2 regions of the Caballeronia sp. S22 genome follow, and region 2 is predicted to be linked to the other one. Evidence: riboswitches for the same ligand, from Rfam matches in the RefSeq annotation. Region 2 holds a riboswitch; the other holds the start of a gene.
The links. A riboswitch is a leader RNA that binds a small molecule or an ion and turns the genes downstream of it on or off. The one in region 2 is predicted to bind glycine.
Positions count from the first base shown of each region.

Region 1: another riboswitch for glycine. It lies ahead of ACEN42_RS24785 (D-amino acid dehydrogenase); the one in region 2 lies ahead of gcvT (glycine cleavage system aminomethyltransferase GcvT).

Region 1 covers NZ_OZ180037.1:232,437-235,844, forward strand. Annotated here, with positions in the region: gene ACEN42_RS24780 (VOC family protein) at 1-303, opposite strand, end outside; gene ACEN42_RS24785 (D-amino acid dehydrogenase) at 343-1,617, opposite strand; glycine riboswitch at 1,683-1,787, opposite strand; glycine riboswitch at 1,790-1,878, opposite strand; gene ACEN42_RS24790 (cation:proton antiporter) at 1,994-3,247, shown strand; gene ACEN42_RS24795 (helix-turn-helix transcriptional regulator) at 3,305-3,408, shown strand, end outside.
Region 2 covers NZ_OZ180035.1:221,452-224,859, reverse strand. Annotated here, with positions in the region: gene gcvP (aminomethyl-transferring glycine dehydrogenase) at 1-15, opposite strand, end outside; gene gcvH (glycine cleavage system protein GcvH) at 70-450, opposite strand; gene gcvT (glycine cleavage system aminomethyltransferase GcvT) at 513-1,637, opposite strand; glycine riboswitch at 1,755-1,884, opposite strand; glycine riboswitch at 1,894-1,997, opposite strand; gene ACEN42_RS01010 (hypothetical protein) at 2,080-2,472, opposite strand; gene ACEN42_RS01005 (hypothetical protein) at 2,475-3,260, opposite strand.

The DNA.
Region 1 (3,408 bases), on a different replicon from region 2:
CCGACTTTCCTCGCCGCCATTGCCGACGATCGCGTTCCAGTAGCGATCGGTCTCTTCCGCGCTGCCGGTATGCACCATGAAGCTCACCGCTTCGTTCGGCTTGAAGTTCGGGCCGCCGTTCAGTCCGAGGAAGCGCTGGCCGAGCACGGTGAACTCGACGGTCAGTTCCGGCCCCTGCCCCACGCCCGGCTTCGCGGACGCATGGCCCGCGCCGACGCGGCTATCGGGAAAGGTGGCGGCGTAAAACTCCGCCGCTTCACGGGCATTACCGTCGAACCACAGGCAATTGACGAGTTCGGCCATTGCGCGCTCCTTCGGACAGTGAACAGTGCGCCGACGATATCACGCCGGCGTATTCACCCTCACCTGCGACGATGCGCCGACGTGCACGCGCTTCGAAGGTAGGCGCTGCGACACCGTTTCCGCAACGATCTCAGCCGTCGCGGCCGACAACGTCCAGCCGAGATGCCCGTGCCCGGTGTTGTAGAACACGCCCGGACGCTTGCCCTGCCCGACCTTCGGCAGCATGCTCGGCAACATCGGGCGCAGGCCGCTCCACGGAATCACGCGCGCGGTCGATACATCGGGGAAATGACGCCGCGTCCATTCGACGAGCGGCGCGATGCGATCCGCGCGGATATCGCGATTGAAGCCGTTCAGTTCCGCCGTGCCCGCCACGCGGAAACGGTCCGCGCCGAGCCGGCTCGTGACGATTTTCGCGCGGTCGTCGAGCAGGCTGACCCACGGCGCGTGATCACGGCTGCGCGCGTCGTCGAGGCAGACGGTGATCGAATAGCCCTTGACCGGATAGACGTTGAGATGATCGCCCGCCATCGATGCGAACGCCCGGCTGCCGACGCCCGCGCAGATCACGATGCCGTCGAACTGGAGCGCCTGCGTCTCGCCCGCGTGCTCGACGTTGAGCGCGAGCCGCCCCGCCTGTTCGTCGATCGATGTCACCGACGTGTCGTAGCGGAACTCGACGCCGCGCCGCGCGCATGCATCGGCGAGTCCGCGCGTGAACTTGTGGATGTCGCCGGTGGAATCGGACGGCGTGAAGAAGCCGCCATGAAACGCACCGCGCAAGGTCGGCTCGATCGATGCGATCTCTTCCGGCGTGACCGCGTGACGGTCGAGGCCCGCGCCGGTCAGGATCTCGTTGACCTTCGATGCGGCGTCGAACTCCTTGCGGCTCGCGTAGAAATGCAGGATGCCGCGCCGTTCGAGATCGACGTCGATTTTCTCGTCGCGCGCGATGCGAAACAGATGCTCGCGCGCCGCGATCGCAAGGCGCACGGTTTCGGCCGTATTCGCACGATAGTTCGGAATCTGCCGCAGGAACTCGCCCATCCAGCTGTACTTGTGCCAGCCGGGCCGCGGATTCATGAGGAGAGGCGCGTCGCGCGTGAACATCCACTTCAGGCCTTTCAGCACGGTGGCGCGGCTGTTCCACACTTCGGCGTTGCTCGCCGACAGTTGCCCGCCATTGGCGAAGGACGTTTCCATCGCCGCATAGCGATGACGCTCGATGACGGTGACGTGAAAACCACGCTGCGCAAGGGCGTAAGCGGTCGTGACGCCGGTGATCCCGGCGCCGATGATGGCGATTCGTGACATGACATGATCCAGATTGATTGAGCATCGCCGGCCTTGGCCACATGCCGCAGCCGGCACCGATGCCCCATCTGTCCATGTACCTGAGAGTTTCGCCCGCGTGCCACCCGACGTTCACGCCGGCAGCCTGGGCTCCCCTTCGGTGGGCGCGCAAAGGCGCCGCTCTCCAGATGTTCCAGCGCGCACGGTCCTTTTGCCTGAGAGTTTCCGGGGCGGTTGCTCCGTCGGCGTCGTCGCGAGGACGAACTCTTCCGTGACGCTTTGTCGAACGCTTGCACAATACCGGTACGAAATGCGCATGGCAAGCCCCCGTCAGCACGTTGACAGATCGCCGCCCTCGCCCTCAGACTCCGGTCGTCCGTTATTCGCTGCTCAAAAGATGCCGTCTTCCCAGTTGTCCGTCTATTTTTTCGCCCAGGCCGCGGTGATCGTGCTCGCGAGCCAGCTCGTCGGCAGGCTCGCGCAGCGCGTCGGTCAGCCACAAGTCGTCGGCGAGATGATCGCGGGCGTGCTGCTCGGCCCTTCGCTCTTCGGGATGCTGCTGCCGCACTGGCAGCAGGCGCTCTTTCCCAAGGCGACCATGGGCACGCTCTACGTCGCCGCGCAGCTCGGCGTCGGGCTCTACATGTTTCTCGTCGGCACGGAGTTTCGCGCGGACCACTTCCGCGCCCGCGCTAAAAGCGCGATGAGCGTGTCGATCGCGGGCATCGTCGCGCCGTTCGCGCTCGCGTTCGCGCTGACGCCGTGGCTGCACACGATCCCCGGTCTTTTCGCGGAAAAGGTGCGGCTCTACGAGGCGTCGCTCTTTCTCGGCGCGGCGATCGCGATCACCGCGTTTCCGATGCTCGCGCGCATCATCCACGAGCGCGGGCTGACCGGCACGTCGCTCGGCACGCTCGCGCTGACGGCAGGCGCATTCGACGACGCCGCCGCGTGGTGCATCCTCGCGATCGTGCTCGCGAGCTTCGGCGGCTCGTGGATGGGCGCGTATGCAGCGATCGGCGGCGGCGCGGCTTTCGCGCTCTTCATGATCTTCGCCGGCGGCAAGTTGCTGCGCCGGCTCGCGGCCGGATTGAATCCGCACGCGCCGTTGCCCACGAGCGTGCTCGCCACCGTGCTGGCGCTGTTCTCGCTCTGCGCATTCGCAATGGACGCCATCGGCATTCATGCAGTCTTTGGCGGCTTTCTGCTCGGCGTCGCGCTGCCGCGCGGCCCGCTGACGGAAAAGTTGCGCGACATGCTGCAGCCCTTCGTCGTCGTGTTTCTGCTGCCGATGTTCTTCACCTACTCGGGCCTCAACACGCGGCTCGACATGCTGATGGACCCGGCCATCATGCTCGCGGCCGTGGCGATTCTGCTGGCGTCGTTCGGCGGCAAGGGCATCGCATGCTGGGCGGCCGCGCGCGCGAACGGCGAGCCTTCCGGCGACGCGATGGCCATCGGCGCGCTGATGAACGCGCGCGGGCTGATGGAGCTGATCATCATCAACATCGGACTTGCGGCGGGCGTGATCCTGCCCGGACTGTTTTCGATCCTCGTGCTGATGGCCGTGCTCAGCACGCTGATGGCCACGCCGCTCTTCAACTGGATCGTGCGCCGCGATGCGGCGCTGCGCTCGGCCATCGCGCGTTAGCGGATGAGAGCGCGGGCTTAGAATAGCGGGACCCACACGTATCTCGTCTAGCCCATCATGCGCTCCTGGCGACTCGACCGCGTCTCCTCGAACGGGCAGATGGATCTCAGCCGCGCGACGGAGCTCGTGTCGTCGATCGGCAGCGAGGATTCCAACGCGCT
Region 2 (3,408 bases):
GTGTTCGAGCTTCATGTTTTGTCCTGCGATTGCGGCTCTCCGTCGAGCCGCAATCGTCATTGAGATGAGTTATTCGCCAATCGACTTGCCGTAGCCTTCGGCGTCGAGCAGCTTGTCCAGACCGGCGTCGCCCGCCGGCTTGATCTTGAAGAGCCAGCTTTCGTACGGCGCGCCGTTCACCTGATCGGGCGCCGAGGTGAGCGCGTCGTTCGATTCGACGATCTCGCCCGAAACCGGCGCGTAAATGTCGGATGCCGCCTTCACCGATTCGATGACGGCGATCGCATCGCCCGCCGTAACGGTCTTGCCCGCCGCGGGCAGTTCGACGAACACGATGTCACCGAGCGCTTCCTGCGCGTGATCGGTGATGCCGATGGTCAGCGTGCCATCGGATTCGGTGCGGACCCATTCGTGCGATTCGGTGTATTTCAGATCGGCCGGGATGCTCATTGGATGCTCCTTGCGTGGTTCTTTCGTGAGTTTCTTGATCGGAGGGAACGGGCGCGACGGCGTTATGAAAGCTCGACCAACACTCGGCCGTTGCGCACGAACGGAAGTTTTACCACGCGCGCCGGAAGTTGCTTGTCGCGGATGACGACCTGCACCGTGTCCCCGACGGCAACGCCTGTCGGCACGCGCGCGAACGCGATGGATTCCTGCATCGACGGCGAAAAAGTGCCGCTCGTGATCTCGCCGTCGCCGTGTTGCGTGACGACTTTCTGATGCGCGCGTAGCACGCCGCCCGCCTTGCCGTTTTCCTTGATCAGCACGAGCCCGACGAAATTCGCCTTCGAGCCGTTCGCTTCGAGCGCGTTGCGGCCGACGAAATCGCGTTCCGTTTTCAGATCGACGGTCCACGCGAGGCCTGCGTCGAGCGGCGAGACGTTCTCGTCCATGTCCTGGCCGTACAGATTCATGCCGGCTTCGAGGCGCAGCGTGTCACGCGCGCCGAGGCCTGCGGGCTTCACGCCCGCGGCGGCGAGCGCGTTCCACAACGCCTCGACCTGCGTCGCCGGAACGACGATCTCGAAACCGTCCTCGCCGGTGTAGCCGGTGCGCGCGAGCATCAACTCGCCATATTGCGTCGACGGGAAAACGGCCGCGTTGAACGGCTTGATGTCCTGAGTTTGCGTGCGCGTGTCCGGCAGCACTTGCCAGGTCTTTTCGCGCGCGTTCGGGCCTTGCACGGCGATGATCGCGAGATCGCGGCGCGGTGTGATCGAAAGATTGAATTTGCCTTCGGCGTTCAACTGCCCGAACCAGGCGATGTCCTTCTCCGCCGTGCCGGCGTTCACGACGACGCGGAAATTCGTTTCGGAGAAGTAGTAGACGATCAGGTCATCGATCACGCCGCCGTTGCCGTTGAGCAGGCACGAGTAGAGCGCCTTGCCCGGCGTCGTGAGCTTGTCGACGTTATTGGCGATTGCGTGCTTGAAGAATTCGCGGACGGCGTCGCCCTCGAAATCGACGACGCGCATATGCGACACGTCGAACATGCCGGCGTCGGTGCGCACCGCGCGATGCTCGTCGATCTGCGAACCGTAGTTGACGGGCATGTCCCAGCCGCCGAAATCGACCATGCGCGCGTTGAGCGCGAGGTGGGCGGCGTGCAGGGGCGTGTGTTGAAGTTCGGTCATCGGGGCCTCGGTTCGCGAAACAAAAAAGGCCACGCAGCGCACATTTCGCCTGGCCGGATGCGCCTTCGTGCTGCCTGATGCAGCGCGCAAGGCGCATGCCGCGAAGCGGTTGCGATGCGTGACCCCTCTGTCCTCGGTACCTGAGAGATTGCGCGAACCATCAGCGTGACTGATGGTTCATCGCGCGCCCCTTCGGTGGGCAACTGGCTTCATGCTGAAGCCGCTGCCGCTCTCCAGAGTGCGAGGAAACGAATTCCTCGACGCAGTCGGTCCTTTTGCCTGAGAGTTTGCGGGTGTGCCCCTTCGGCGGCGCGGTCTTCGCTGCATGAACGAAACCACGCGCTCTCCCGACGCGTGCGGCAGAATTTACGCGACCGAATTGGGGTTGTCAAACGGATTCGGGCGCGTCTGATGGACGGTGGAGGCGTTGGCTGAACTGTGTTCAGACTGCCGCGGATGTGCCGTTAGTTTGTCGAGTCGCAAATTCATCCGCTCTCGGCAAGAACGCAATGCAATTGGCCACCAGATCTGTTGCATCGTGCTGACGAAACGATTCTGTGAGATGGTAATCAGCAAGCGTTCGCACCTTTTTGAGGTCTATCAGCACATATGCAAGCGCTTTGCCCTTTTTTCCTTCCGCAATGTACCGATCCGCCAGGCGCTGATGTTCTCCGGCTAAAAAGGGATTGGGTGGTAGGCACTTATCCGCAACCAGGAGTGCCTTGTGATATGCAGCGTAATAGGCGCGCGACGCCCCCGATCGCCACTCACACTCGCTGTCGCCCGCAGATAATTGCTGCGCCAAACCAATTAAATCTGCAACGTCAATGCTCATCGTTAAATTTCAATAGAGATACCGCGCGGCGTGAATGATCCAAGCGGGCGGCAAACAAAAGTGATCAACTCCGGATATGCTTCTTCGAATTGCTCGACGAGGCCTTCAGCGATTGCGAAGTTCACGCTGGCACACTGACTGGCCGACTCTTCAACGAACAGTTCGTATCTCATCGTGCATTCGAAATATCGAACAGGACGCGCCCGTCTGATTTCGCAACCTGTTGCGCGCACGATCGATGTCGCCGATTCCAATAGGGCTTGGCGAAGTTCAGCATGAACGCCGGCGGTTTGAAACAAAGTGATCGTGTCACTTAAATCGCGGAGGAAACCATCGTCTTGGCTGAGCAAAGACTCGGCATTCCGAACGCACATTACGTCCGCTGCTTCTTCAAAAAGAAGAACGCCATAAAGCGCACGGGCGGCGTTGATCGCCAATCTCGGATCACTGTGACTTAAAGCTGCAAATTGGCGAGCGTATTTCGCGCCAAGTTCAGGTTCCCCGAGGTCGCACATAAGCGTCGCCGCGTTACCCAGTATCGTCACGTCGCGGTTTGCCAGCGCGTTGGCTGCTTCGACGCAACGAATGCAGTCGCCACGATTTCCTTGCAAGAACGCGATGAACGAGAGTACAAGCCAGCACATTTCCGGCTGGCCCGCATTTTTCTGGAGGAGCGCTCGCGCTTCTCGTTCGATGCGCTTTATCCGGAGCTCGTTTCCACTTGCTGTGATCGTCATGTCGATCACTTCGCTGAGCCATTCCGAGGTAGCGGATTTTGGAAGATTCAATGACGCTTGCTCCAGACGTTAATGCGTGCGTGTCTGGATACTAGCAGCGTCATCGAGTTCATGGATTATCTTGTTAAAAATAAGAAATAAACCACTGTCAACGCGCATTGAAACATTGGAAACGGCAAATAATTTAAGCGGCGTCTCG